One region of the Shewanella frigidimarina NCIMB 400 genome, then DNA from elsewhere that is predicted to be linked to it. Evidence: predicted binding sites of a transcription regulator. Region 1 holds the regulator's gene; each other region holds the start of a gene.
What was found. The regulator NrdR, encoded in region 1, represses ribonucleotide reductase genes. The targets are predictions, from matches to a motif close to AAACACNANATNTNGTGTTT.

Region 1 (10,616 bases):
ACGTTCACCACCAGAGAGTACGGCAATTTTCTCATCCCAATCGGGGAGACGTAATGCGTTAGCAGCACGTTCAAGAATATGATCAAGATTATGTGCATCTTGAGATTGGATGATGGCTTCTAATTCGCCTTGCTCTTTTGCAAGTGCGTCGAAGTCTGCATCGGGCTCAGCATAAGCAGAATAGACCTCGTCTAAGCGTATTAGTGCATTTTTAGCTTCGCTTAGGGCTTCTTCAACGGCTTCGCGCACAGTTTGTTGTTCGTTTAAGCGCGGTTCCTGCGGTAGGTAGCCAATTTTTAACCCAGGCATTGGGCGTGCTTCACCTTCAATTTCGGTATCTATTCCCGCCATGATGCGCAGCAATGTTGATTTACCTGAACCGTTTAACCCGAGTACACCAATTTTGGCGCCAGGAAAGAAGCTTAATGAAATGTCTTTTAATATTTGCTTTTTAGGTGGGACAATTTTACCCACACGAAGCATGCTGTATACAAATTGAGCCATAATTATATTGTCTAATTGTCAACAAAGATGGTGATAATTCTACTGTATTATGTGCTGAACTCAACAGGCAATTGTGTGATTTTATCTAGCGTGCTTATTAGACTCAATTCGCTAAAGAATCTGCTAGCTTAGCGTTATTAACATGAATCGTTTTGTATTCAGAACACAGTGAATTTCATGTTGTTTGTACTGTAAATCATTATCGTTGCAGAGTAGAATACCGCGCAACCCTACTATTTATATAATGATGTTGGAGCTACCATGTTGAAGAAAGCGATGAATATTGCGGATTATGATCCAGAATTATTTAAAGCCATTGAAGATGAAACTTGTCGTCAAGAAGAACACATTGAATTGATTGCGTCTGAAAACTATACCAGTCCACGTGTGATGGAAGCGCAAGGTTCACAGTTAACTAACAAGTATGCTGAAGGTTATCCAGGCAAGCGTTATTATGGTGGGTGCGAATACGTTGATGTTGTTGAAACATTGGCTATTGAACGCGCAAAAGAATTATTTGGTGCAACTTATGCCAACGTACAGCCTCACTCAGGCTCGCAAGCAAACAGCGCAGTATTTATGGCGTTGTTACAACCGGGTGATACCGTTTTAGGGATGAACCTTGCTCATGGTGGTCATTTGACCCATGGTTCACCAGTGAATTTTTCTGGCAAGCTTTACAACATCATTCCTTACGGTATCGATGAAGCTGGCAAAATTGATTATGACGAAATGGAACGCTTAGCCATTGAGCATAAGCCTAAAATGATTATCGGCGGATTCTCTGCATTCTCAGGTATTGTTGATTGGGCAAGAATGCGCGAAATTGCAGACAAAATTGGTGCATACTTATTTGTTGATATGGCACACGTAGCAGGCTTAATTGCTGCTGGTGTTTATCCAACGCCAGTTCCTCATGCACACGTGGTTACGTCTACAACTCATAAAACATTAGCGGGTCCTCGTGGCGGGATTATTATTTCTGCAGCCGATGATGAAGTGTTGTATAAGAAGTTGAACTCAGCGGTATTCCCGGGTGGCCAAGGTGGTCCTTTAATGCATGTTATCGCGGGTAAAGCGGTTGCATTTAAAGAAGCATTAGAGCCAGAATTCAAAGTATACCAGCAGCAAGTGGTTAAAAACGCGAAAGCCATGGTTGAAGTGTTTTTAGCTCGCGGTTATAAAATCGTTTCTGGCGGTACTGAAAACCATCTAATGTTGGTTGACTTAATTGGTCGTGATTTAACCGGTAAAGAAGCTGATGCCGCATTAGGCAGCGCAAACATTACTGTTAATAAAAACTCTGTGCCTAACGATCCTCGTTCACCGTTTGTTACCTCTGGTATCCGTATTGGTTCGCCAGCAATCACTCGTCGTGGCTTTAAAGAAGCAGAAGCGAAAGAATTGACCGGTTGGATTTGTGACATTCTTGATGATGCAACTAATACTGTTGTAACCGACCGCGTCAAAGGCCAAGTTTTAGCCTTATGTGCTCGATTCCCTGTATACGGTTAATCGTATTGGATGTTTGTTGATACAGGTTTAGGTTAACCTTGTTCAACAAATAGGATAAACTTTAATGGCCGCTAATTGTTAGCGGCCATTTTGTTTTTTTCTGCAGGAGGTTCAATGCATTGCCCTTTTTGTAGCGCGACCGATACCAAAGTTATAGATTCTCGATTAGTGGCTGATGGTCACCAAGTACGTCGCCGCCGGGAATGTACTGAATGCCATGAACGTTTCACCACGTTTGAAGGCGCAGAATTAGTCATGCCTCGCGTCATCAAACGCGACGGCACTCGACAACCATTCGATGAAGAAAAATTGCGTGGAGGCATGCTACGTGCGGTCGAAAAACGTCCAGTCTCAATTGATGAAATTGAGCAAGCATTAACTAAAATCAAATCAACGCTGCGCGCGACAGGTGAGCGTGAAGTGAATTCTGAAATGATTGGTAATCTGATGATGGAACAGTTGATGAGCCTTGATAAGGTGGCATATATCCGCTTTGCATCGGTTTATCGCGCATTTGAAGATGTATCCCAATTTGGTGAAGCCATTGCTAAATTGCAAAAGTAATGTCGCGTAATAATATCTGTTTTAATGGTTTTAATGGCATTTAAGCAATAAGAGATTATCTCCCATGTCTAACTGGTCCACCTTTGACACCCAAATGATGAGTCGTGCCATCGCCCTTGCCGAGAAAGGCCGTTATACAACACGGCCAAATCCTTGTGTCGGTTGTGTCATTGTTTATCAGAATAAGATTATTGGTGAAGGTTATCATCAACGTGCGGGCCAAGGGCATGCCGAAGTTAATGCGCTGAAAATGGTGCATGATAATGGCTTGTCTGCTGAAGGTGCCACCGCGTATGTCACTCTTGAACCTTGTAGCCATTATGGTCGCACACCACCTTGTGCTTTAGGCTTAATTAACGCCAAAGTTGCCAGAGTTGTGGTCGCAGTGACCGATGCAAATCCTGAAGTGTCTGGCCGCGGGATTACCCTATTACGTGAGGCTGGTGTTGAGGTTGATGTTGGATTGCTCTGCGAACAGGCCTATGACCTTAACCTAGGTTTTATGAAACGGATGAAAACAGGGCTTCCTTGGATAACCGTCAAAATAGCCGCCAGCTTAGACGGTAAAACGGCCTTGTCTAATGGAGTGTCAAAGTGGATTACCGGCAGTGCAGCAAGAGCTGATGTGCAAAAATACCGTGCTAGCCACTGTGCATTAATCACTGGTGTTGAAACCATTCTTGTCGATGATCCTAGCCTTAATGTGCGCTATGAGACGCTAGGTGAGTTAACCACTCGTCATACAAAAGATGAATTCTTTCAACCCTTAAGGGTTGTGCTAGACAGTCGCGCAAGATTAACCGCAACACAGCAATTATTTTCAATTCAAAGTCCTATTTTACTGGTTTCTGGTTGCCATTATCCCGAAAGCGTCAAGGCAGAATTTCCAGAACATGTATCTTTTCTTCAGTTAACGTGTGACTCATCGGGCAGAATTCCATTGTTAGCCTTGCTAACGTATTTAGGTCAGCATGCTAATTCTGTTTTAATTGAAGCGGGGGCCACTTTAGCGGGGGCATTTGTCGCCCAAGGGCTCGTTGACGAGGTAGTGCTTTATCAAGCGCCTAAAATCCTCGGTAGCCATGGACGTAATATGTTGCAGTTACCTGATTACAGTACAATGGAACAAACGCCTGCACTGCAACTAATTGATGAACGTAACGTAGGACAAGATAAGCGTTATATCCTCAGATATAATCAACCCTATTAATGTGCGAGTTGCTATGGCTAAAACCTGAGCAACAGCAAAGTTTAACAGCAAAAAGTGAGTCATTATGTTTACTGGAATAATCGAAGCCCTTGGCACATTACGTAAAATTGATCGTAAAGGTAACGATATCCGCTTAACGGTTGCCAGTGGTAAGTTGGATTTAACCGACGTAAAGCTAGGTGATAGTATTGCAACCAATGGCGTGTGTTTGACCGTTGTTGAGCGTTTAGGTGATGGTTACGTTGCTGATATATCGGCAGAAACCGTTGACTTAACGGGCTTTAGTCATTATCAAGTAGGCCAAAAGGTTAATCTAGAGAAAGCGGTGACGGCAACCACTCGATTGGGTGGACACATGGTGAGTGGACACGTTGATGGCATTGCCAAAGTTGAACAATGCGCTTACAGAGGCAAGGCACTCGAGTTTTGGTTATCGGTACCAGCTCAATTAAGTCGCTATATTGCTCACAAAGGCTCGATCACTATCGATGGCGTTAGTCTGACCGTGAATGAAGTTGATGGTGCTCGTTTTAGATTAACGATTGTGCCTCACACTGCTGGTGAAACCACGCTGGTGGATTTAAAAGTAGGTGATAGTGTCAATATCGAAGTCGATTTAATCGCGCGCTATTTAGAGCGTTTAATGCAACCGGAGGCTAACCATGTGCAGCCTTCATCGGGCGTGACCATGGAGTTACTCGCTAAATCAGGTTTTTTACGTTAAACGCGACAATTTTTACGTTAATTGCGACAGTAAAACAGCATTTGTACTCTATAGATAATTCGCAATACCAGTAGATTTAATACCTAAATTTTAAATCAAACACTTACTAAATAAAGGTCTGACAATGGCGCTACATAGCATAGAAGAAATCATTGAAGATATTCGTCAAGGTAAGATGGTTATCTTGATGGATGATGAAGACAGAGAGAATGAAGGTGATTTGATCATGGCCGCTGATAAAGTGACGCCAGCAGCAATCAACTTCATGGCAACCTATGGCCGTGGATTAATTTGCCAAACAATGACCAAAGAGCGTTGTCAGCAGCTTAATTTGCCTTTAATGGTTACCAATAACAATGCCCAGTTCTCGACGAATTTTACCGTGTCAATTGAAGCGGCTACTGGAGTCACAACAGGTATTTCTGCTCATGACCGTGCAGTGACTGTACAAGCTGCTGTTGCCAAAGACGCCAAAGCCTCTGATTTAGTGCAACCTGGGCATATTTTTCCGTTGATGGCACAAGAGGGCGGAGTATTAATACGCGCTGGTCACACTGAAGCCGGTTGTGATTTAGCACGCTTAGCTGGCTGTGAGCCTTCTGGTGTGATTGTTGAAATTTTAAACGAAGATGGCACCATGGCGCGCCGGCCCGATTTAGAAATATTCAGTGAAAAGCATGGGATTAAAATCGGTACTATTGCCGACTTAATTGAATACCGTAATACGAATGAAACCACGGTTGTACGCGAAGCTCAGTGTAAATTACCGACTCGTTTTGGTGAGTTTACTATGGTGACCTTCAGAGACACTATCGATAATCAACTACACTACGCCTTGATTAAAGATGACGTAAAACCGAATTGCTTAGTACGAGTGCATTTACAAAATACCTTCAATGATTTACTGCATTCGGAACGTGATCAAAAGCGCAGTTGGCCATTAGAAAAAGCCATGGAGCGGATAGCTTCAGAAGGTGGTGTTTTAGTGTTATTGGGTAATGATGAACATACGAGTAATTTATTGGCCAAAGTAAAAGCGTTTGAAGCTGAAGACAATGGTCAATCTCCAGCGCCAGCTATGTGGCAAGGAACATCTCGTCGTGTTGGCGTAGGCTCGCAAATTCTGTCGAGTTTAGGTGTCAGCACTATGCGTTTACTCAGTTCGCCAAAACGTTATCATTCACTGTCTGGTTTCGGTTTAGAAGTGACTGATTATATAGCTGAATAATTTTGGCTGATGGTAAATTTAACAAATTCATTAATTGCATAGCGCTCAGGGCTTTTGGCTGTGATATCATAACGCCTCTTTTTGCCCCGAGCCGGGTGCTTTAGCTAATTTAGGTAAGATAGAATGAACGTAGTTCAAGGTAATATCGAAGCGAAAAATGCCAAAGTGGCGATCGTAATATCGCGATTCAATAGCTTTTTAGTTGAAAGTCTGCTTGATGGTGCAATAGACACATTAAAGCGTTTCGGCCAGGTCAGTGACGACAACATTACTGTTGTTCGCGTACCTGGTGCAGTTGAATTACCACTTGCTGCAAAACGTGTGGCTGCAAGTGGAAAGTTTGACGGTATCATTGCATTAGGTGCTGTCATTCGTGGCGGTACACCTCATTTTGAATTTGTTGCTGGTGAATGTAACAAAGGTCTTGCACAAGTTGCATTAGAGTATGATCTTCCTGTTTCATTCGGTGTATTAACTACAGATACCATTGAACAAGCTATTGAGCGTTCAGGTACTAAAGCAGGTAATAAAGGTGGCGAAGCAGCCCTTAGTTTGCTTGAAATGGTTAATGTACTGCAACAACTAGAACAACAGCTGTAATAGTAGGAAAAGTATGAAACCTTCAGAGCGCCGTAAGGCCCGCCGTTTAGCCGTTCAAGCCATTTATTCATGGCAGTTAAGTCAAAACAAAGTTGCTGACGTAGAACATGAGTTTTTAACTGAACAGAACACTGACGGTGTTGATGTCGCTTATTTTCGTGAGTTGTTAACTGGTGTAGCATCAAAAACATCGCAAATTGATGAGCTGTTAAAGCCGCATCTTGATCGTAAGTTTGAAGAAGTATCACCAGTAGAAAAAGCCATTGTGCGTCTGGCAACTTATGAGTTGACCTTCCGTAAAGATGTGCCGTTTAAAGTGGCGATTAACGAAGGTATCGAGTTAGCGAAAGCGTTTGGTGCTGAAGATAGTCACAAATTTGTCAACGGCTTGCTTGATAAGTTAGTGAAGCATAAGTAACACCAGAACGGTATCTTCGGATACCGTTTTCATTTGTTATCAATTGTTTCAAAATTAAGGTGGACGGTTTACCGTACCAGACTGAATGTGAAAGAATTCCAACTCATCGAACATTACTTCCGCAATAAAGGCCTAAAAAGGCGCGATGTTGAGTTAAGCATCGGCGATGACTGTGCGTTAGTGAATCCTGCAGACAATAAATCGTTAGCGATTTCTTGTGATACCCTTGTTGAAAACGTCCACTTTTTAGCAGACATTCCTGCTCATGCTTTAGGTTATAAATCGTTAGCGGTTAACCTTTCTGACCTCGCCGCAATGGGAGCTGAACCTGCCTGGTTTACCTTAGCGTTGACCTTGCCTGATGTTGACCAGCCTTGGTTAGCACATTTCAGTGAAGGTCTGTTCGAGATTGCAGAATATTATGGTATTGCCTTAATTGGTGGTGATACTACCCGTGGACCTCGCAGCATCAGTATTACGATTAATGGCCAAGTTCCTAAAGGTACTGCATTAACCCGTGATGGTGCAAAAATAGGTGATTGGGTTTATGTGACAGGCACATTAGGTGACTCAGCTTTAGGTCTTGATATCCTCAGAGGAGTCAAAACAGTTAACACTGAAGATAAAGAATATCTAATTAATCGTCATTATTACCCAACGCCTCGTGTTTTAGCAGGCCAAGCGCTTCGTACACTCGCCACCAGTGCTATCGATTTATCAGATGGCTTAATGTCTGACATTGGGCATATATTAACGGCATCAAAAGTGGGCGCCGTCATCGATGTGAATCAAATTCCGTTATCAAACTCAATTAAAGCCAATCTCAGCCATGAAGATGCATTAAGTTATGCACTTACTGGTGGTGAAGACTACGAGTTATTGTTTACGGTTCCTGAGTCTCAACGTGGCGCAATTGATACAGCGTTAATTCATGCTGGTGTAAAATTTGTTAAAATTGGCCAAATCAGTGCAGGTGATAAATTAAAACTAGTAGAAAATGGGCTAGAATTTAACCCAATTTCACGTGGCTTTGTGCATTTTTAATTGAAGTACTATGAGACTATTAACCCAAGATAAATTCGTAAAAAAACTGTCTTTAGCCAATCCAATTCACTTTTTGGCATTAGGCTTTGGCAGCGGTAAAGCGGCAAAAGCACCAGGTACTTTTGGTACTTTAGCCGCTGTTCCCATCGTGCTACTCATGCAACAGTTAAGCTTAACTAATTACCTTATCATTACCTGTATTAGCATGCTCGCTGGATTCTATATTTGTGGCAAAGCAGCTAAAGATATGGGCGTACATGACCATGGTGCAATTGTATGGGACGAAGTAGTTGGCTTGATGATCACCATGATTGCAGCGCCTTTAGGTTTTATGTGGTTAGCACTTGGTTTTGTACTATTTCGCTTTTTTGATATCGTAAAACCATGGCCTATTCGCTGGCTCGATGCCAAAGTGCATGGCGGTTTTGGGATAATGATTGATGATGTATTGGCGGGAATATTTTCGTTAATCGGTGTACAACTAGCGGTCTATTATCTATAAATATTTTATCAATACCAGATTATAAGTAGCTGATTATAACAATGATTATAAACGCATCTAATACATAAAAAGAGCATATTTGTGCTCTTTTTTGTCGATAATACTCATACTAAATCAGTTGCAGCTACTTACTAGGATGATTTTGCGGTAAGTAGATTCGTCCGCAATTGCTCTAACTCTGTATTCATATTAGTTAAACGTTGTTTGTAATCTGTTCCATAAACAGTGCAGTTAAATAGTTTACCAATCGGATTGTAGCGTAACATCCATAATTGCTGAAAATAATTGTCGTTAGAACAATAATTTGGTTCTTTGAGTGTGTGCATCGAGGTCGTTGAAACCGGTTCCTTTACTAGGCTGACAATATACTCGGCCATGAGATTGTCACTGTCTGTTGGCTTAAGCAACGCATATGCTAACCATTTCTCATAAAAAGCCACACTATCAGACTGCACTTCAATTAACATTTGTTCTGTAACGTTATGGGCAAAAAGCCATTCTCCAGAAAATATCCGTTCAAAATCACTATCAGTTAACTCGAATGATGTTTGCCAAGCTGTGACTTTGGTTACAACAGCTGCATCTGTGGTCTTAGCTAAAGTGCTAGCTAAATTAAGCTGATATTTTATCATGTTAACGGCAATCATATGATTGAGTGTTGAGCGAGATGAGTGATAAACCATATTCCAAAAATGTGCATCTTTGTTTAAAAATGCTACCGCAGCTTGTTGGTCAAGTTTGTTGTCAGATGTATCTACACTTATTATCGCAGCAAGCTGACGAACATCTCTTAACTTAAAAAGCAGACCCCAGTGAGCTTGATTATTTGGGGTTAAAGACTGTGGTTCTTCTTGCCAATAAGGCATATCTAATAATGTATTATATTGTTGTATATTGGCTTTATGAGCGCCAATGACATTTCTAATACTATCGCTATTATCGCTAATAAATTCACTGCATATTATCAAATCCGTTTGATAACAAGCGGTTTTAAAATTGTCAGTTAACTCAACTTCTTGCTCGCTGAAGCTGATTAATGGTTTTTTATCATTTGTTTTATCATCTCCTATTGTGCCTACGATAGTAATTGCATACTCATAGCCATTTTCGCTAGGGTCGATAGGTTGCTGTTTTAGCCAGTTTTCAACTAAAAGAGTGTTAGGTGACTTTGTTCTGTCTGTTGCATTAATGGCCACTAAACAGACAACGGTAAATACCAGTAAGCTACATATTAGCCCGACAAAAATACCCAAGCCCTTTATTACTTTCATCATTATGATTTATCCGTAAATCTATTTTAACTTTACGTTAACATATTGATTTGCTTTTTATAAGTGCATAACGATTATTGCAACAGCTCACGGGCATTAGCCAAGGTATTTTCTGTAATGACATCACCACCTAATAAGCGTGCAAGTTCATTCACCCGTTGATCTTTATCTAAGGTCTGCATGGTCGTTTCGGTGTTGCCACCTTTATTAAATTTATTCACAAACATATGTTGATGGCCATTACCTGCAACTTGCGGCAAATGGGTGACACATAACACTTGAGTCGACTCACCAAGGCTACGTAACATACGACCGACGACAGATGCTGTTGGTCCAGAAATACCCACATCAACTTCATCGAATATGAGTGTTGGAGTGGCGACTTTTTTAGCTGTGATCACTTGAATACCTAATCCAATACGCGATAACTCACCGCCAGAGGCTACTTTAGAAATCGGTTGTAATGGTTGCCCAGGGTTCGTGGTAACCATAAATTCAATGCTATCGCAGCCATTAACTGAAATGTTGTCCGGATTATGATTAATCTGAATGGTAAATTTACCCTTAGGCATATTGAGCTCATGGATAGACTGAGTGACTAGCTTGTCTAATTCTTTGGCATAACGACTACGACTTTGACTCAGTTTTTGTGCATTGGTTAAATAGGCATTTCTGGTGGCTTCAAGTTGTTGTCTTATACCATCTAATTTAGTTTCATCGTCAGCAAGTTCGGTTAATTCATTCATCAATGCTTGATGATGTAGCGCCAACTTATCTGCACTCACATGATGCTTACGCGCCAATTGCATTGCCGTTGAAAGGCGTTTATCTAAATAGGCAAAATGTTCTGGGTCAAGTTCTAAACTGCTTAAATAACTTTCAATTTCGCTAGCGCTTTCTTGTACTTGAATTAACGCATCGCTAATCATAGTACCAATAGGTGCAAGGGATTCATCATAACCTTGAAGCGTATCAGCAATGCTGGCTACTTTATTAAGCAGAGATTCTATATTGCCTTCATCACTTTCGGTCAATA
Region 2 (10,616 bases), 1.7 Mb from region 1:
CGGCGGATAAACATTTTGCTGGCTTACAAGCGCAGCTGCAATCGACAACACAACAAGTAACTAAGGCTAATCAAGAGTTACAGCAGTTGCAGGCCAAATGGCAAATGGCATTACAATCAAGTCCATTTACAGATCAACAGTCATTTGAGCAAGCCTTATTGACGCCAAAAGAGCGTCACACCTTACAGCAACTAAAACAGCAGCTGGATAACGATATTGTTAAAGCCAATACGTTAGTTGAACAAGCCAAAATAAAACAAACGGAGTTAGCGCAGCAGGCAGAGCAACACGGATACGATATTGCTCAACACGGCAATATAATGCTGCAACATCAAACGATGGAAGCTAAGCACCAACAAGACAAGCAAACACTGTGGCGCTTAAGTCATGAGTTAGAGCAAGATACCAATAAGCGGGCAGGGCAACAGCAACTGTTAGCGGAACAAGCCCAAATACAACAAGATTACGACGATCTTGCGTACCTGCATTCGTTAATTGGCTCACAAAAAGGCGATAAGTTCCGTAAGTTTGCTCAAGGGCTTACTTTAGACCATTTAGTGGCATTAGCGAACAGGCAGCTGGAACGTTTGCAAGGCCGGTACTTACTTGAACGCAAAGAGTCCGATGCGTTAGAGCTACAAGTGCTCGATACCTGGCAAGGTGATGCTGTGCGAGACACCCGAACCTTGTCGGGCGGTGAAAGCTTTTTAGTGAGTTTAGCCCTTGCGCTCGCATTATCTGACCTTGTTAGTCATAAAACGAGCATTGACTCACTGTTTTTAGATGAAGGCTTTGGTACGTTGGACAGTCAAACGTTAGATACCGCTTTAGACGCATTAGATAATTTAAATGCGTCGGGCAAAATGATTGGTGTAATTAGCCATATTGAAGCCATGAAAGAGCGGATCGACGTACAGATAAAAGTGACTAAAATGAATGGCCTTGGTATTAGTAAATTGCAGGGTGAGTTTGCTGTAAGTGGGTCTTGATCTGCTTCAAACTCCCATGATTACTGTAATCGAGTTCAAATTAAATATTAATTAAATATCATTTTATATTTGTAAAATGATTATTTTTTGATATAAAAGAGCGTTGATATGCAGTTTGAGTGCAAAAGTCCGTATTTTTAGCTGTTTATACAGGATGCCGTAGTATCAAATATTGGGTCATATTCACCATAAAAAACGACATGAAGGCATAGAGTTAACCGACTTTATGCTCAATATCGCAATAACGATTTGCAGTAAAAGAAAAATAAAAAATATAAAGCGTCATCTTTTAGGGTGGATTAGACATTGCTAATGAGTAAAATTATGGGCTTCCAAAGGCCAGCGGTAAGTCAAGTGAACTTGCCAAACTTGCACAAGAAAATCTTGCTAGCAAGTGTGTTTGTTGTTGGTGCTGCTTTATTATGGCCAACACAACAAGAGTTTTCATCACAACGTATTCCAGTGGCAATCGATATCGATTCGTTATTGCCACACATAGCTCAACAAGAAACTACGTTGAAGCTTGTAAAGCCTATCTCACCGATTTTAGATCGCGTGATCGAAAGTGGTGATACCTTAAGTCATTTATTTGAGTTAGCTGGTATCGACCAACGAACCATGTATAAAGTACTTGAAGCTGATTTAGAAGTATTAGCATTAGATACACTGCTGCCGGGTAACCGCATCCAATTTTGGGACAATGCCAATGGTGAACTTGATAAGCTAGAGCTGTACTTTAACCCTGCTCACCAAGTGGTATTCACCCGTTTTAAAGACGGAACTTACGGTGTTAATGACATTAACATCGATGGCATTTGGCAAAATCGCATCGTTGGCGGTGAAATTAATGGCTCTTTCTATGTGTCGGCTAAAAATGCTGGTTTAAGTGCAGCCGAAATTCAAAAAGTCGAATCACTGTTAAAATCCAAATTAAACTTTTCTCGTGAGCTACATGCTGGTGATACTTTTTCGGTGTTAGTTAACGATCAATTTGTTGAAGGCGAACCAACAGGTATCACATCGATAGAAGGTATTCGCATTAACACCGGCCGTCGCGACGTTACAGCTTTCCAAAATATTGATGGCAACTATTACGACATTCAAGGTCAAAGTTTAACTCCAGCCTTCCAACGTATTCCGCTAAATAGAAAAGTCCGCTTGAGTTCTCGATTTAACCCTTATCGCAAACACCCCATTACAGGTCGCGTTCGTCCTCACAATGGTACCGACTTTGCTACGCCTATTGGGACTCAAGTCGTGGCTCCTGGTGATGGCGTGGTGACGTTAGTGACTAAACATGCTTTTGCGGGTAATTACATTGTGATTGATCACGATAATAAAGTGCGTACTCGTTACCTGCATTTATCGAGGTTTTTAGTTAAAAGAGGTCAGCGTGTCACTCGTGGTCAAGTGATTGGCTTATCGGGCAATACTGGTGCTTCCACAGGCCCACATTTGCATTATGAGTTCATTGTTAATGGTCGCCCAATTGACGCAATGAAAGCCAATATTGCAGAAGCTAAAGTCTTACCTAAAAAGCAATTACAAGCGTTTCAAGCTTTGGTACGTAGCCGCAGCATGATGATGGACTTAGGCTAATAGACTTATTCTAATGGACTTAGGTTAATGAACTGAGGCTTATTACGTAGAATTTAGATGTGATAGAACGATTAAATGCAGCCAATAGGCTGCATTTTTTATGGCCGGTGTTTATCAATGCTGTGATTTTAGTTTGAATGACATCACGATGTGGTACAACAGCCAACGGATGCATTCATACCTCAATTATCAAAGTCCTAATGAATTTGAGCGTATGGGTAAGCCGTTAAAAGAAGTGGCTTAACGAACTTAACTAGGGTGACTGAATTCAGTTAACCAGGTCAGTTTAGGTCAAGAATTAATGAACATTGCTGAAGCCGAGGCGATTAAACGTGGTTGTATGATTGCGCAACTTGATACGTTAGATTTTCAAGCACCACGTTTTTACCAAGATCTAGGGTTTAATATCATTGGTACGGTTCCAAAGTTTACCGGTAGCCCAGCAAGATATTTTATGATGAAACAGTATATTTGACCGAAAATATTGGTCTAATACCAGAGGGTTATATGAATCTCAATCAAGTGACATTACCTGTGTCGAATATGAATCAGGCCGTTAGCTTTTATCAAATTCTTGGCTTTACCTTAATTGTGGATACACCGCATTACGCCCGTTTTGAATGCCCAATGGGTGAGAGCTCTTTTTCGCTGTCATTAGAGCCTGACTCTACAGCCAATGGTGCGGTGATTTATTTTGAGCATGCAGAGTTAGATAGCTGGGTAAGTGAGTTGCAGGCAAAAGGTATTGAGTTTGTTCAGTTACCGACAGATGAAGCGTATTTATGGCGCGAGGCAGTATTATTTGACCCCAGTGGCAATAAGCTCAAACTCTACTGGGCGGGAGATAATCGCTTGAATCCACCTTGGCGAGTAAAGTCTTGAGTTAATTTTTCAACAACTCAGTTTCGTTTTATGGTTCAGTTTACATGGAGAATTAAGTTGTCGTGCTCCAACTGAAGTTTAAGCGTAGGGCGATTGTCCGACTTCTTCAGCTACTAACCATACTCGCATATCAAATTCTAGCTGGTGGTAATCTGCTAGCATAAAGCTGCATAACTGATAAAAAGCTTTGTTGTGTTCTTTTTCACGCAGGTGGGCCAGTTCGTGCACTACTACCATTTGTAATAGCTCAAACGGAACGTGTTTTAAGTGTGCTGCAATTCGAATTTCATTTTTGGCTTTAACTTTATTACCTTGGCGGCGATTGACATAAGAATGCAAACCTAGGGCATGGTGGCTTACGCTGATTTTTTCGTCAAAAATAACTTTTGCTAATGGGTCCGATTGACGCATATAGGTATTTTTTAACGTTATCGCCATATCGTATAAGGCTTTGTCTGTACGAACGTCGTGTATTTTGGGGTAGCGTGTTAAAAAGTGGGCAGCTAAGGCGTTAGCATCAACGAGTTGGCGGATTTTCTCGACCACGTCAGGACGATAACCATTTAAATAACGTAATGCACTTTGTTCACTTTGCTGCTTTTTAATGTCGGCACTGGTGACTAACAGGCTGAGATCTGTTTTTGGCTTTAATGATTGGCTTGCCGACTTGACCGGCATTTTAGGTGGGGCTTTAGGTGTTTTAGTTTTGGTATCTGACATGGCTGTAGTTCAACTGATTTTTTGGCGTTACCGCTATCTGAGTCGGTATCGATAACGCCAATATAGAACGGTGAAAGCTGTGGGTTACACTTTACCGAAGATGAGGCGGTTATGCTGAACATAAGCAACGTCAAATGCATTAAGCTGGACGCGTTTTAGATCCAATGATTCAAAGTCAACTTGTGGCGGGTTACGCTTTAATTGCTCTTTAATAGTCAATGGAGAAATAAGCGAAACAGGCATGTCCATTACTTGGAGTACCGCTTCAAGTTTGAAGCTGGTGGCACTGCCGGCAAACTTACCTTTTTGTTCACGTTCAATAATGGCTATTTCATCGACTTTATAGTCGCTCATTAGTTTTTTAAACGCAAAATCGAACTCACGAATTGAGTCCGTGCTAGCTGATTGTGAAATACTGAATGAAACTTTACGACATGCTGGCACGTTATAGGTTTCGCCTTCATAGGTCAGTAAACAGATAATGGCTTCGCCGCCTTTTAATTCCACACCACAAATTTTCATGTTAATCCTTACTGGTTTATTCATACGAGAATGCCGTTGGCATGCTCGTTATCGTTCATTTGTTGCAGGGCAGTATTTTACCAGTACCCTACATTCATTAATCTGTTATCGCAGTATACTGATAATCTAGCTGGAGATTATCTGCGATTTATGGGCCATTTAGTCTTCTGTTGTGCCGTCGTCTTCGATTATGACAATAGGCTTAACTTTACGGCGCACTGGTGCATCACCGACATCGACGCCAGTAATAAAGCGTTTATCACTCTTTGGTGCCGCTTTAGCTTTTTTAGGCGCGCTAACTCGTTTACTGACGACATCTGCTTTTGCACTCGTGCCAGCTTTACCTGCTTGAGGTTTATCTCTGAGGCCGCTAAATTTGGCTTTTAGGCCTTCAATTACAGTCGGCTCAAAGTTTTTACGTAAAAACAGTTGTACCTTTTTAAAGCTGTCCCAATCTTTAGGGCCTACAAATGAAACTGCATCACCTTTAGCGCCTGCACGGCCTGTACGGCCGATTCGATGGACGTACTCTTCAGCAAACTTTGGCATATCAAAGTTAATCACTAATGATACGTTGATTAAATCAAGCCCGCGCGATGCAACATCGGTAGTGACTAATATCTGCGATTGGCCGCGAGCAAATTGATCCATTATCTGGTTACGAGCAGATTGCTTTAAATCACCACTGAGTGCGGAGGTGGCAAAGCCTTGAGCAGCCAATAACGTGGCTAAACGGTCTGTATCTGATCGAGTTGCAGTAAATACAATCACTTGCTTATGTGTTTCTTGGCTTAAGATATGTTGCAACACCGCTTGTTTATGGTCTAAGTGATCAACCAAAATAATACGTTGCTCAATATCTTTATGCTCAGTGTAAGATTCACCAATAGACACATGGCTCGGTGATTTTAGTAATGTTGTCGCAATATCACCAATACTGTTGTGATCTAATGTTGCTGAAAACATTAAGGTTTGACGACGTTTATGATCAGCTGCATCGTTAATGGCTTTGAGCTGTGGAGCAAAACCTAAATCGAGCATACGGTCAGCTTCGTCAAGAACCAGTAATTCTAAACCATTTAAATATAAGTGGCGTTGCTGTAAGTGATCCGCAATACGTCCCGGTGTGGCAACAATGAAGTGTGGATCTCTGGCCAATGCTTTGGCTTGGTCGTTAAAGTTCTCACCGCCGAGCACGCTAATGGCTTTATATTGGGTATTGGCGACTAATAAACGTAATTGGCCATAAACTTGCTGGGCTAATTCACGAGTCGGTAACAAGATAAGTACCCGAGGATCTTTTTTCGACAATGCTCTGGTGGATATCACGCGTTGCATTGCTGGCAATAAAAACGCTAAGGTTTTACCTGAGCCGGTTTTAGACGATGCCATTAAATCTTTACCTGATAAGGCAATGGGAAGTGCTTGCGCTTGAACATCGGTAGGCGTAGAAATGCCAAGGTGCTTTAGACTGTCAAGCAGGCGCTTGTCCAACGAAAAATCGGTAAATTGCAAAGGTAAATCCCCTAAAAAATGATAGCCGACGATTATAGCTGTTTCACCTTGCTATAGCCAACAAGAGTCGCTTTAGTTATGCTATTTTTTAGCTTTATATTATTGCCTGAGTTAGACGTCACTATGGAAGATTCAGGCAGGCGTATTAAAAATGAATACCGAGCATGGAAGGAACGAAAGATGACAAAGCTCACCGTGGGATTAGCGCTAGGCAGTGGAGCCGCTAAAGGTTGGGCACATATTGGGGTATTGAATGGTTTAGCCAAGTTAGATATTTATCCTGACAAAGTGGCAGGTTGTTCGGTAGGGGCATTAGTGGGTGCTGCCTATGCCAATAATCATTTGGGTGAACTTGAAACCTGGGTGAGTGGATTTTCGAGTTGGGATGTACTTGGGTTAATGGATTTAGGTTGGCGTAAAGGTGGCTTAATTAGCGGCGAGAAAGTATTTGATGTGTTAGCCAATCGCATTGGCGATATTGATATTGAACAGTTAAACCGTCCCTTTGCTGCAGTGGCTACCGATTTATATTCTGGGCAAGAGATTTGGTTTAAAGAAGGTGATTTACGCCATGCTGTTAGGGCTTCATGTTCAATGCCAGGTTTTTTACCCCCAGTACAGCAAGGGCATCGCTGGGTTGTTGACGGTGCGGTAGTGAACCCTGTACCTGTATCACTGGCTCGATCTATGGGCGTTGATGTGGTTATTGCGGTGGATTTAAATGGTCATCGTCGTGGCCAAATGCACTTAATCCCAGAGCAAGTAAAAAGCCGCAAAGCCTCTAAGTCTGAACCTATTGATGAAAAGCGCGAACTTGAATCTGGCTTTATGGATTTATGGGGTAAAGGCAAAGATTACATGAATGGCTTAACCGATAAATTTTCTTTGGGGAGTTCAAAGTCGCATCCGGGTATGCTGGCGGTGATGTCGCAATCGATGGATATTTTAGAACAACGCCATAAACGTTCACGTTTAATGGGCGAGCCACCTGATATTTGTATCGTGCCTGATGTGGGTGACATTGGTACCATGGAGTTTCATCGCGCTAAAGAAGCGATTAAAGCCGGTGAGCAAGCCGTAAATGATATTAAGCATTTAATCGAAGCAACCTTAAAGTAACCTTGAAGCGGTATCGAATATTGTGGTGTGTTTATCATAAATACGCCCGTTAACCGCCGCTAGGTGAATATTTGCTAGTTAATAGATGTTTTCCATTAATTCTGGGTTGTTACCCCGCAAGGGTATTGTCTAACCTGCGCAGTCTGATGTGGTTGATAAGATTATTCACTCTCTTATTTTATTTCATGGTTCTTTCATAGTTATCTCATGGTGATTCAGTCATTATCTATCCGCAATGATCTACCCGCAACTATCTAACGATAACGACCGAGTCATTAGATACAATGAGCACGTTAGTTATGTTGTTGATCTAGCCATTTAAGGTTCGAACAATGACTTAATATCGTCATTTTGCACCATTTCAAGCCAGCAAAATACATCACTTATGGTGTTTGCACATCTGGTTATCCATTCAGCAAAGCACCCAAATCGTTAAATTATGTCGATTTTCTGCCATTGTATTAGCCTGTCAAAATCAGTTGTTATTCCTACAATATCTATCGCTTATAGCAAGTGTTTTTTCAATATTAAGTACTGCCGACAATTATGATCTGGATCAAGGTAATGCTCAGCGTTAATGTGTCTAATACACTCTATCTTGTGTTGTGTGTGTATTAAAGCGCTATATATAGTGCTTGTAAAGGATGGTTGTATGCTTGTAGTAGTGAAAAGGGATGGATGCCGAACTGCGTTTGATGGATGTCGAATCAAAGAGGCTGTTGTAGCAGCAATGGAGTCTGCAGGTATAGCCGACCATCAATATGCACAGCAGTTAGCGCAGACGGTAGAGCAGCAAATGACTGTGAAGACCGAAGTTGATATTCACGAACTACAAGATGCAGTTGAAAACTTATTGATGTCGGGCCCGTTTAAGTCGGTGGCGCGTCATTACATTGAGTACCGTCACGATAGAGATAAACACCGTGAAACCCAGAGTAAATTAAATTGTGCTATTCGCGGTTTAGTTGAGCAATCGGATAGTGCGATTTTAAATGAAAATGCCAATAAAGATGCCAAAGTCATTCCGACCCAGCGTGATTTATTAGCGGGCATTGTGGCCAAGCATTATGCTAAAACCCATTTACTGCCAAAAGATGTGGTAGCCGCCCATGAAAAAGGCGAAATTCACTATCACGACTTAGATTATGCACCTTTTTTCCCGATGTTTAATTGCATGCTAATTGATTTGGCCGGCATGCTAACTCATGGTTTTAAAATGGGTAATGCTGAAATAGAACCGCCTAAGTCTATATCAACTGCCACTGCTGTTACGGCGCAAATTATTGCTCAGGTAGCGAGCCATATTTATGGTGGTACCACGATTAACCGTATCGACGAAGTGTTAGCTGAGTTTGTGCAAATCAGTTACCAAAAGCACCTTAGTGTCGCTAAAAAGTGGCAAGTGGCAGACGTAGAAGGTTATGCGATGACGCAAACCGAAAAAGAGTGTCATGACGCATTCCAGTCACTTGAATATGAAGTGAATACTTTGCATACCGCTAATGGCCAAACACCGTTTGTTACCTTTGGTTTTGGTTTAGGCGTGTCGTGGGAGTCGCGTTTAATTCAGCAATCGATGTTAACAGTACGTATGGCGGGTTTAGGTAAAAATCGCAAAACAGCAGTCTTTCCAAAATTGGTGTTTGCCATTAAAGATGGTGTGAATCATAAAGCGACTGATGCTAATTATGATATTAAAAAGATGGCCTTAACGTGTTCAAGCATGCGCATGTACCCTGATATTCTTAATTATGATCAGGTAGTGAAAGTCACCGGTTCGTTTAAAACCCCAATGGGGTGTCGCTCATTTTTGGGGGCATATGAAGAAAATGGCCAACTGGTCCATGAAGGGCGCAACAATATAGGTGTCGTCAGCCTTAATTTACCGCGCATAGCGTTGGAAGCAGGCAAAGATGAACAGCGCTTTTATCAATTACTCGATGAGCGGTTATTGATTGCCCGCAAAGCATTAGAAACGCGTATTGCTCGTTTAGCTGGCGTTAAAGCACGAGTAGCACCAATCCTTTATATGGAAGGCGCCTGTGGTGTACGCCTAAATGCTGATGATGATGTGAGCGAAATCTTTAAAAATGGCCGAGCATCAATTTCGTTAGGGTTTATTGGTCTTCACGAAACCATTAATGCTTTATATAGCAATGCTGAACACGTGTTTGATAATGCTCAATTGCGCGATAAAGCTGTCGCCATTATTAGTCATTTAAAGCAAGCCACTGAGTCTTGGAAACAAGAAACAGGTTATGGCTTTAGTTTATACAGTACCCCAAGTGAAAACTTATGCAGCCGTTTTTGCCAGCTTGATACCACCCAGTTTGGCATTGTGGCAGGTGTGACCGACAAAGGGTATTACACCAATAGTTTTCACTTAGATGTTGAAAAGAAAGTAAATCCTTTTGATAAGATTGATTTTGAACAACCTTATCCAGCCATCGCCAATGGCGGGTTTATTTGTTACGGCGAATATCCCAACATGCAGCACAATATTGAAGCGCTCGAAAACGTTTGGGATTACAGTTATAGCCGAGTGCCATATTACGGCACCAATACCCCCATTGATGAGTGTTACGATTGCGGTTTTATTGGTGAGTTTAATTGTACCAGTAAGGGGTTTGTGTGCCCTAAATGTGGTAATCATGAGCCAAGCCGAGTGTCTGTTACTCGTCGCGTTTGCGGTTATTTAGGTAGCCCAGATGCGCGACCATTTAACTTCGGTAAGCAAGAAGAAGTTAAGCGCAGAGTGAAGCATTTATAATGCATTACAGTGCATACCATAGTGTTGATGTGATCAACGGTGAAGGCACCCGCTGTACGTTATTTGTCAGCGGTTGCGAGCATGGGTGTAAAGGTTGCTATAACCAAAGTACTTGGCGTGTAGATGCTGGCCATGTTTTTAGCCAAGCACTAGAAGATCAGATTATTGATGATTTAACCGATACTCGTATTTACCGTCGAGGATTGTCGTTAAGTGGTGGCGATCCGCTGCATTCAGCCAATCTTGAAGGCGTATTAAAATTGGTTACGCGGGTAAAGCAGGAATGCCCTGATAAAGATATTTGGTTGTGGACCGGTTATCAACTGGCCGATCTCACACCGCAGCAACAAGCTGTGGTGAACTTTGTGGATGTGGTGATTGACGGCAAATATGAGCAAGAGAAAGCCGATCCCGAGCTTTTATGGCGCGGTAGCAGCAACCAACAAATCCATCGTTTTACGCGCTAGCGTTTTATATGAAGGCGTTAGGACTCGTTGTTT
Region 3 (10,616 bases), 1.3 Mb from region 1:
GGTAAGTGAACTGACTTCATCCGTTGGTTAGTAATAAACTCAACATACTGGCATAAAATCTGTTCATTTAAGCCAATCATCGAACCGTCTTTGAATAAGTACTTGGCCCATTCTTTTTCTTGTTCCGCCGCTTTGACGAATAAGTCATACGCTTCTTGCTTACACTCAGCAGCAATTTCTCCCATTTCAGGGTCGTCTTTACCACCCTGCATCAGAGCTAAAATGTGTTGTGTACTATTGAGGTGTAATGCTTCATCACGGGCAATTAAGCGAATAATTTTAGCATTACCTTCCATAACACGGCGCTCTGCAAAGGCAAACGAACAAGCAAAACTGACATAGAAGCGAATCGCTTCTAAGGCATTAACTGACATCATGCACAAATATAATGACTTTTTAAGAATACGTGAATTAACGGTGATTTCTTTACCGTTAATAATGTGCGTTCCTTCACCTAGCAAGTTATTAATCTGGGTGAGGTTAATCAAGTCATCGTAATAAGCGGCAATATCACCGGCACGCTTTAAGATTTCGTCATTTTGTACAATATCGTCAAATACTAAAGATGGATTATTAACAATATTCCGAATAATGTGAGTGTACGAACGCGAGTGAATGGTTTCAGAAAACGACCATGTTTCAATCCACGTTTCCAATTCAGGTAGCGATACCAAAGGCAAAAATGCCACATTCGGCGAGCGGCCTTGAATTGAGTCTAGCAAGGTTTGGTATTTCAGATTTGATAAGAAAATATGTTGTTCATGTTCAGGTAAATTACCGAAATCAATTTTGTCACGGCTGACATCAACTTCTTCTGGACGCCAGAAAAACGATAATTGCTTTTCAATTAGTTTTTCAAAGACTTCATATTTCTGTTGATCGTAGCGTGCCACATTAACCGATTGACCGAAAAACATCGGTTCTTTAGTCGAATCGTTAGGTGTTTGACAAAATGTTGAGTAAGCCATTATTTAGGTGTCCTGAAAACGCATTTTTCAAAAAGCGGGGAAGGCCCCCGCTAAATATACATAAAGTGATGATTATATCTTACACGCACCGCCACCACAGCCATCGTCTTCTTCTTCGACAGCAATAATGTCGTCAAACTGATCCGAAGCACCGTCGCGAGTATTATGATAATACAATGTTTTAATGCCCAGTTTGTATACGCTTAACAAGTCTTTTAACAACGTTTGCATCGGTACACGACCGCCTTCAAAACGGCTAGGATCATAATTGGTGTTGGCCGAAATAGCTTGGTCGATAAATTTCTGCATTAACCCAACAAGTTGGATATAACCATCGTTGTTTGGCATATTCCACAGTAGTTCATACTTATCTTTCAGTAATTCAAAATCAGGAACGACTTGCTTTAACTGACCATCTTTACTGGCTTTAACGCTGATTAAGCCGCGTGGAGGCTCGATACCATTGGTCGCATTTGAAATTTGCGATGAGGTTTCAGACGGCATTAGCGCAGACAAGGTTGAGTTACGTAAACCGTACTGCTTAATGTCGCTACGCAAGCTTTCCCAGTCCATGTGCAATGGCTCGTCGCAAATCTTGTCTAAATCACGCTTGTAAGTATCGATAGGTAAAATACCTTTCGAATACGTAGTCTCGTGGAATAACGGACATGCACCTTGCTCTTTAGCTAAGTTCATTGACGCTTTCAGTAAATAAAACTGAATTGCTTCAAAAGTCTTATGAGTTAGGTTATTGGCTGAACCGTCTGAATACTTTTTACCGTTTTTAGCTAAATAGTTAGCAAAGTTAATCACACCAATACCTAAGGTACGACGGTTCATTGAACTCGTTTGTGCGGCTTTGATTGGGTAATCTTGGTAATCAAGTAAGTTATCTAGGGCACGTACGGCTAAATCAGCTAATGGCTCAAGTTCAGATAAATCTTTAATTGCGCCTAAGTTAAGTGCTGACAAGGTACATAGCGCGATTTCACCGTCAGGATCATCAATATTAGTCAGTGGCTTAGTTGGCAAAGCAATTTCTAAACATAAGTTAGATTGCTTAATTGGCGCAACTTTAGAGTCAAACGGGCTGTGAGTATTACAGTGATCGACGTTTTGAATGTAGATACGGCCAGTAGAAGCACGTTCTTGCATCATCAATGAAAACAGTTCAACCGCTTTAATTTGTTTTTTGCGGATATTGCTGTCTTGCTCATACTGAAGGTATAAACGTTCAAACTCAGCTTGATCTTCAAAGAATGCATCGTAAAGACCTGGCACGTCTGATGGGCTGAATAAACTGATGTATTCGCCTTTAATCAAACGTTGGTACATTAATTTGTTTAACTGCACACCGTAGTCAAGATGACGTACACGGTTGTCGTCAACACCACGGTTGTTTTTAAGGACTAGTAACGATTCAACTTCTAGATGCCATAAAGGATAGAAAAGGGTTGCTGCGCCGCCACGTACGCCGCCTTGAGAACAAGACTTCACCGCAGTTTGGAAATACTTATAAAAAGGTAAACAACCAGTGTGGAAAGCTTCACCGCCACGAATAGGGCTACCAAGGGCTCGAATACGACCAGCGTTAATACCAATACCAGCACGTTGGCTAACGTATTTAACGATAGAAGATGCGGTTGCATTGATTGAATCTAAGCTGTCATCACACTCAATTAATACACAAGAGCTGAACTGACGTGTAGGTGTACGCACACCGGCCATGATTGGCGTTGGTAAAGAAATCTTAAACAGAGACGTCGCGTCATAGAAGTCTTTAATGTACTTCAAACGGATTTCTTTTGGGTAACGGGCAAACAAACATGCAGCCACTAAAATATATAAAAACTGGGCGCTTTCGTACACTTCATGCGTTACACGGTTTTGAACTAGGTATTTACCTTCAAGTTGCTTTACCGCGGCATAAGAGAAGTTCAAGTCACGCCAGTGATCGATATAGGTGTCGAGGATGTCTAATTCTTCACGGCTGTAATCAGCCATGATATGCATGTCATATTTACCAATTTCAACTAACTTGGTGACATGGTCATATAACGTTGGTGGCTCAAATTGACCAAATGCTTTTTTACGTAAATGGAACACCGCTAAGCGGGCAGCCACAAATTGGTAATCAGGTGACTCAGGAGAGATCAAGTCAGCCGCGGCTTTAATGATCGTTTCATGAATGGCTTCTGTTGGAATGCCATCAAAAAACTGCAGATGAGATCGAAGTTCTACTTCAGATACTGAGACGTTTTTTAATCCCTTGGCTGCCCAAGTGATCACGCGATGAATTTTATCTAAATCGATAGATTCACGTTCGCCACTGCGTTTAGTGACTGTCATATTGCTATTCATTGAAGAGAGGCCTTGGTTCTATATCTAATCATGTGATCTGTTGTTGGATGCAGTGCTGCTTGATTCGATCCGAACCAGTTACAAAACAATTCCATGTTAAAACAATCAACCTGATGTACTCACAACGTGGTAGTTAAACACCAGTACGTTCAGTTAGCAGCTACATCCTTTGGAACGTCCTGGAGTAGTGTTTTGATTGTTAGCCACACACAAGATATGGTGTTATTTAAAATCTAAGATACAAGATAGTGAGGTTTGAGGTTTATTGCAAGCCACAATTTCATTAACTTCTTGTGGATAACTTGAGGATAAACGGCAGGGTTAGTGACAACTAACCCTAGAGCCCAAATTCATAAAGAGTTTTTGATAAATGATATTTTTTAATCCATCAAATGAGAAAGATTTGATCGCTAAAATAAACAGCGATCAAAAAAAATGGACTGTTTATTGGTTGATCTTTTGTTGGTTTTGATCGGGTGGAAATTGGTGGCGGTTAACTGTTCATTTAAGCCGAATAAGACCCGTTAAACTTCACTCATGCTTTGTTCATTTAGCACAAATATCCCGCTAACTTGATGCCCAATAGTGTCATTAATCAGTGAAGAATTGCTTTAGTGAGGCGCCATGTTCAAATTGTCTGCCTGCAGGCCATGTGTCAGGTTTATCTGTCGCAGATAAATAACCCCATAAAGCAACGCCACCTAACATACTGGCATTATGGGCGGCGACTAAGTCGCGTTCGGCATCGCCTAGATATAAGATACTTTGAGGAGCAATGGCAATTTGTTGTGCTGCTAACAGCATTGGTGCGGTATGAGGTTTAGAGTGGCGGGTGCTATCACCACTGATCATGGTTTTCAATTTATGAGTTAAACCAAGCTTTTCCACTAATGGCCTGGCAAATCGAGCTGGCTTATTGGTCACGACACCATAAGGAATCGATTGGGCATCAAATAAAGACAACAGTTCAGGTAAGTCATCAAATAAACGGCTGTTGTCACCATTAATACGGGCATAATGCTGAAGTAGCGCTTGCTGGATGGTGATTTGTACTTGTTCATCGGCATCTGGAATGGCCGTTTTGACTAAATATAAGCTGCCATGTGATGCTGCATGGCGCATCAAATCAAGCGGTTGGACGTTAAAACCGGCTTCATCCAAGCTGAGGTTCAATGCCTGCACTAAATCTGGGGCTGTATCGGCTAAGGTACCGTCTAAATCGAACAGCACTCCTTTTATATCTTGTTTATGCAAGGGCTAGCTCCTAACGAGATAAAATAACAATAGACAGTGCAAACCCTTTATAGCGTTATTAGTACAACATAACGCTATTGTGCTGCATTCACGTTGAAATGTTGAAAAGAATCACCTGGATGATCAATCAATTTTTTGAGTGGCTATCATATAGTTTACATCGACACTTTTAGTGTACTTAAACACACCTGACAATGGATTGTAGGTAATTCCCAGCGCATCTTTACACAATAAGTCGGTGTTATCGACCAATGCCATCAGTTCCGATGGGCGAATAAATTTGCTGTGATCGTGAGTGCCAACTGGCAGCATTTTTAATAAATACTCAGCGCCGATAATCGTCTGTAAATACGACATCATATTACGGTTTATGGTTGAGAAAAACACAAAACCGTTAGGTTTAACCATGTCACAACAGGCTTGAATCACCGATTGTGGATCGGGTACATGTTCGAGCATTTCCATGCAAGTAACCACATCATAATATTCTCGGTGATTATCACGATGTGCTTCGGCTGTTGTTTTGAGGTAATTAACCGTAACACCAGACTCTAAGGCATGTAGTTTTGCCACTTCAAGAGGTTCGTTGCCCATATCAATACCGTCAACGTTAGCACCTAGGCGCGCCATACTTTCTGACAAAATGCCGCCACCACAGCCAACATCAAGTACTTTCTTGTCAAAAATACCATCAGCGGTTTGGTCGATGTAGTTTAAGCGCAGTGGATTAAGTAAATGTAATGGCTTGAACTCGCCATTGAGATCCCACCAAGTTTGCGCCATGGCTTCAAATTTTGCGATCTCTAGCGGATCAACATTGGGTGTCGATTGTTCAGCGTGTGACATAACTTAACCTAAGTGTGTAATAAAGTATGGTCGCTATTATAGCGATAACCTTTGCGAATAGTAGTCAACAATGGCTTTTGCGGTTCACGCTTGCTCATAAAACATCCATTTAAGCGAGGTGAATTGTCATTTTGTGCTATCAACTGCTTAAAGCATCAGCAAGTTAACGGTTATTGTTGCTTAAATTTAGTCATATATTAGCCAATGAATAAACTAAATTAGCTGAAAATATTAGCTTTTTTATAATTTTTAAGAGTGATAGAGCATTTGGCTGGTCTTTGCTCTGGCGACATTAAATATCTGTGTTAGAATGCCAAATCACGTTTTTAAGCTAGATAATAATATGGAAGTTTTATTGTCAGCTCACTTTAGGGGAACGCGCAGTTTATGACTGATCTGGCATCATCTATTTCGCCAATTAACATCGAAGACGAACTTAAGAATTCTTACCTTGATTACGCAATGAGTGTAATTGTAGGTCGTGCTTTACCTGACGTCCGTGACGGTTTAAAACCAGTTCACCGTCGAGTATTGTTCGCAATGAGCGAATTAAAAAACGATTGGAACAAACCATATAAGAAATCCGCTCGTGTCGTTGGTGACGTAATTGGTAAATATCACCCACACGGTGATACAGCTGTATACGATACAATTGTACGTATGGCGCAACCGTTCTCGCTACGCTACACATTGATTGACGGACAAGGAAACTTTGGTTCGGTCGACGGTGACTCGGCAGCGGCGATGCGTTATACCGAAATCCGCATGCAAAAGTTGGCGCATTCATTATTAGCCGACCTTGAAAAAGAAACTGTGGATTTTGTGCCTAACTACGATGGCACCGAAATGATCCCTGCGGTGTTACCAACACGTGTACCGAACCTATTAATCAATGGTTCATCAGGTATTGCGGTTGGTATGGCCACTAACATTCCACCTCACAACTTAACAGAAGTAGTGAAAGGCTGTTTGGCGTTAATCGAAGATCCAAGTTTATCGATTGAACAGTTAATGGAATACATTCCAGGTCCAGATTTTCCAACGGCAGCTTCAATAAACGGTCGCAAAGGCATTATCGATGCTTATAACACTGGCCGTGGACGCGCTATCATGCGCTCTAAAGCGGAAATTGAAACTGAAGAGAATGGTCGTGAACGTATTATTGTTCATGAAATTCCATATCAAGTTAACAAAGCCCGTTTGATTGAAAAAATTGCCGAGCTTGTTAAAGATAAAAAATTAGAAGGTATCAGTGGCCTACGCGATGAGTCTGATAAAGACGGTATGCGTATTGTTATTGAAATCAAACGTGGTGAAGTGGGTGAGGTTGTACTAAACAACTTATATTCTCAAACACAAATGCAGTGTTCTTTTGGTATCAACATGGTGGCATTGACTAACGGTCAGCCTAAATTGTTTAACCTTAAAGAAATGCTGGAGTGTTTTATTCTTCACCGTCGTGAAGTGGTCACGCGCCGTACTGTATTTGAACTGCGTAAAGCCCGTGAACGTGCTCATGTTCTTGAAGCACTTGCCATTGCATTGGCTAACATCGACCCTATTATTGCGCTTATTAAAGCCTCTCCTACACCTGCTGAAGCCAAAGCAAAATTGGTTGCACAAGGTTGGGAATTAGGTCATGTACAAGGCATGCTTGAAAAAGCTGGTGATGACGCTGCACGCCCTGAATGGTTAGAGCCTGAGTTCGGTATCCGTGACGGTCAGTACTATTTAACTGAGCAACAAGCACAAGCGATTTTGGAATTACGTCTGCACCGTTTAACCGGTCTAGAACATGACAAGATTTTAGCTGAATATGAAGAGCTTTTAGTTCTGATTGCAGGTTTGTTATTCATTCTTCGTACTCCATCTCGTTTGATGGAAGTGATTAAAGAAGAACTTGAAGAAATACTTGAGCAATACGGTGATGAACGTCGCACTATTATTAACGCTAATGAAATTGATATGAGTCTTGAAGACTTAATCAATGAAGAAGACGTTGTAGTGACCTTGTCTCACTTAGGTTATGCGAAATACCAAGTACTGTCTGATTACCAAGCGCAGCGTCGTGGTGGTAAAGGTAAAGCCGCAACTAAAGTAAAAGATGAAGACTTTGTAGAAAAGTTATTGGTGGCAAACACTCATGACACCATCTTGTGTTTCTCTGACTTTGGTAAGATGTACTGGCTAAAAGTGTATCAATTACCATTGGCAAGTCGTACTGCCCGTGGTCGTCCAATTGTTAACTTATTACCACTATCTGACGGTGAGCACATTACTGCCATTCTACCGGTACGTGAGTATGCAGATGATAAATATATCATCATGGCAACAGCACACGGTACCGTGAAGAAAACAGCATTAACAGCATATAGTAACCCTCGTGCAAACGGCATTATTGCTGTGAACCTAAAAGACGGCGACCAATTAATTGGCGTTGATATTACTGAAGGTAGTGACGACATTATGTTGTTCTCTAACGAAGGTAAAGTGGTTCGCTTTAATGAGAAAGCGCGTGATTCTGAAACCGGTGAAGTGAAGATAGATGCTGAAACTGGCGAAGAAATCATTGCACTGCGCCCTATGGGTCGTACTGCTACCGGTGTTCGTGGTATTAAGCTTGATGCGGGCCAAAAAGTGGTGTCGTTAATTGTGCCTAAAGGTGACGGTGCAATTTTAACCGTAACTGAAAATGGTTACGGTAAACGTACAGAGCTAAGTGAATACCCAGCGAAGAGCCGCGGTACTAAAGGTGTTGTGTCGATTAAAGTCAGTGAACGTAACGGTGAAGTAGTCGGTGCTGTTCAAGTGGGTACTTTTGACGAAATCATGTTGATCAGTAATAAAGGCACCTTAGTGCGTACTCCTGCTGAAGGCGTATCCATTATTGGTCGTAACACTCAAGGTGTGACCATCATCCGTACCGCAGAAGACGAGAAAGTCGTTGGTTTGCAACGTATTGAAGAAATTCAAACTGAAGAGCTGTTAGACGAAGAAGGCAATGTTATTCCAGTAAGCGATGTTATCGATGCTGAAGTGACAGATGCTGAGTCAACTGACGATGTTGAAGCAACAGATCCAGATGAAGCCAAAACCGGAGATGACGAACAAGAGTAGTAGATTACTTTTGTTGTCGATATCCTCGAACGGGCGCCTTTATGGCGCCCGTTTTATTTTACGGAATAAATTTCATCAAAATAGGTAAATAAAGGCCTATTCATCAACCCGTAAAATACTTACTATTACGGTTAAATTGTTATTGTCTATATTGATTATTTGTCAAAGGAGTTGTCTGTGAGCGCGATTTATAATTTCTGTGCTGGACCTGCCATGTTACCTCAAGCTGTAATGCAAAAAGCACAACAGGAATTAGTTGATTGGAATGGCCTAGGCGTCTCCGTGATGGAAATCAGTCATCGCAGTAAAGAGTTTATTGCCCTGACCGATCAAGCTGAGGTGACATTACGCAAGTTGATGAGCATTCCTGCTAATTACCACGTGTTATTTATGCACGGTGGTGGCCGAGCTCAATTTTCTAACGTGGTGAATAACTTTCTTGGCGATAATGGTCAGGCACTTTATTTGGTCAGTGGTCAGTGGTCATCGGCCGCAGTAACTGAAGCGAAGAAATTGGTAAGCGAGCACAATATTGACAGTATCAATATTGTTGAGCAGATCAATGGGCTTTATCAGGTTAAATTACCAGACTTAACGGCAATCGATAAAGATTATCGTTATGTGCATTACTGCTCAAATGAAACCGTAGATGGCATCGAGATTTTTGAAGAGCTAGACAGTCCATGGCCAATTGTTGCTGATTTATCATCGACCATCATGTCGCACGAAATTGATGTCAGCAAATACGGTCTTATTTATGCCGGCGCACAAAAGAACATTGGCCCGTCAGGCTTGTCGATTGTCATTGTGCGTGACGATATGCTTAAACTACCAAGTCTGCCGCAATCATCAGTAATGGATTATCGCGTTGCCGTTGAGCATGGCTCTATGTTTAATACACCGCCAACGTTTGCTTGGTATCTAGCCTCGGAAGTGTTTGCATGGTTAGCCGCAAAGGGTGGCGTAAGCGCGATGGCTGAAGTGAACCAACAAAAAGCTGCGTTACTGTATGATTGTATCGACAGTAATCCGTTTTATAAAAACGGTGTGGCACCTCATAACCGCTCACGCATGAATGTCACCTTTCAACTAGTGAATGATGCCCTCGACAGCGAGTTTTTAGCTCAAGCAGAGCAGGCAGGTTTAGTCGCGTTAAAAGGTCATCGTATTGTCGGTGGAATGCGTGCCAGTATTTATAACGCCATGCCACTTGCCGGTGTACAAGCGTTAGTAGACTTTATGAATAACTTTGCCGTAAAGCACAGTTAATTTAAAAAGCTTATTTATTTTACGTAAGATCGGCTTAATAAAAACAAAGCGAATGCCGAGCAGCATTCGCTTTTTTATGACGTCAATAAATGTGTATTTCATCGCTATATTACTGAACGCACATCTCATGCCACTGGTTATTGCGGAATTGCCGTTCTGTTAATTCATCGGCTTTAATTTACAGCGGAGTAAAGTATGGCCTAGGCCAATGTTGTCGATGTCTTCATCAACATACAAGCCTGCCTCATTGATCATTTTAAGCATATCTTTACTGTGATACATCCTGCTATTGCCATTGGCAATCGCGGTAAAATACAAAGAGGTTGCGTTAACGCAATAGGCACCAGCTTCGTGAGGCTGTCGGTCCCAATACGTCTCTAAAATACACAGTTCACTGTCAGGTTTCATTGCAGCCACTGTGCGCTGGAGAATAGTGATGATTTGTTGTTTAGAAAAACAATCTAAAAATTGACTCATCCAATACAAATCACCTCCTTGGTAAAAAGGCTTGTTGTTATCAAGTAAATCTGTTTCAAACGGATGAACTCGGTCTGCAACCAAACATGCTTGGGCATTTTTCATTGCCACAGCAAGTTGACCGGGTAAATCCATAATGGTGACGTTGACGTTTTTATTATAGCGGGTGCAGGCAAATGCCCATTTACCGGTATTACCGCCTACATCAATAATATGAGCGGGATCTGACTTGAAAATCAAAGGTAATAAACTGTCAAAGGCATGATCTGAATAGTAATGATCGAACTCAAACCAGCTTTTTTTAGTTTGTTCAGGTAGCTGACT

Region 2: a site for NrdR is predicted at 7,964-7,983, ahead of nrdD (anaerobic ribonucleoside-triphosphate reductase). Genes of this name have one in related genera too.
Region 3: a site for NrdR is predicted at 3,535-3,554, ahead of nrdA (class 1a ribonucleoside-diphosphate reductase subunit alpha). Genes of this name have one in related genera too.

What each region holds. Positions count from the first base shown of each region.
Region 1 covers NC_008345.1:1,217,107-1,227,722, forward strand. The annotation lists gene ettA (energy-dependent translational throttle protein EttA) at 1-504, opposite strand, end outside; gene glyA (serine hydroxymethyltransferase) at 766-2,019, shown strand; gene nrdR (transcriptional regulator NrdR) at 2,134-2,583, shown strand; gene ribD (bifunctional diaminohydroxyphosphoribosylaminopyrimidine deaminase/5-amino-6-(5-phosphoribosylamino)uracil reductase RibD) at 2,648-3,793, shown strand; gene SFRI_RS05330 (riboflavin synthase) at 3,858-4,517, shown strand; gene ribBA (bifunctional 3,4-dihydroxy-2-butanone-4-phosphate synthase/GTP cyclohydrolase II) at 4,642-5,745, shown strand; gene ribH (6,7-dimethyl-8-ribityllumazine synthase) at 5,869-6,345, shown strand; gene nusB (transcription antitermination factor NusB) at 6,359-6,763, shown strand; gene thiL (thiamine-phosphate kinase) at 6,851-7,807, shown strand; gene SFRI_RS05355 (phosphatidylglycerophosphatase A family protein) at 7,818-8,309, shown strand; gene SFRI_RS05360 (hypothetical protein) at 8,441-9,505, opposite strand; gene recN (DNA repair protein RecN) at 9,655-10,616, opposite strand, start outside.
Region 2 covers NC_008345.1:2,906,791-2,917,406, reverse strand. The annotation lists gene SFRI_RS12580 (AAA family ATPase) at 1-989, shown strand, start outside; gene SFRI_RS12575 (peptidoglycan DD-metalloendopeptidase family protein) at 1,302-2,588, shown strand; gene SFRI_RS21680 (IS3 family transposase) at 2,689-2,832, shown strand; gene SFRI_RS12570 (N-acetyltransferase) at 2,890-3,063, shown strand; gene SFRI_RS12565 (VOC family protein) at 3,096-3,470, shown strand; gene SFRI_RS12560 (M48 metallopeptidase family protein) at 3,549-4,148, opposite strand; gene SFRI_RS12555 (DUF3010 family protein) at 4,275-4,712, opposite strand; gene SFRI_RS12550 (DEAD/DEAH box helicase) at 4,872-6,227, opposite strand; gene rssA (patatin-like phospholipase RssA) at 6,408-7,346, shown strand; gene nrdD (anaerobic ribonucleoside-triphosphate reductase) at 7,999-10,116, shown strand; gene nrdG (anaerobic ribonucleoside-triphosphate reductase-activating protein) at 10,116-10,583, shown strand.
Region 3 covers NC_008345.1:2,531,932-2,542,547, reverse strand. The annotation lists gene nrdB (class Ia ribonucleoside-diphosphate reductase subunit beta) at 1-968, opposite strand, end outside; gene nrdA (class 1a ribonucleoside-diphosphate reductase subunit alpha) at 1,041-3,329, opposite strand; gene SFRI_RS10965 (HAD family hydrolase) at 3,921-4,583, opposite strand; gene ubiG (bifunctional 2-polyprenyl-6-hydroxyphenol methylase/3-demethylubiquinol 3-O-methyltransferase UbiG) at 4,707-5,429, opposite strand; gene gyrA (DNA gyrase subunit A) at 5,817-8,546, shown strand; gene serC (3-phosphoserine/phosphohydroxythreonine transaminase) at 8,724-9,815, shown strand; gene SFRI_RS10945 (methyltransferase) at 9,975-10,616, opposite strand, start outside.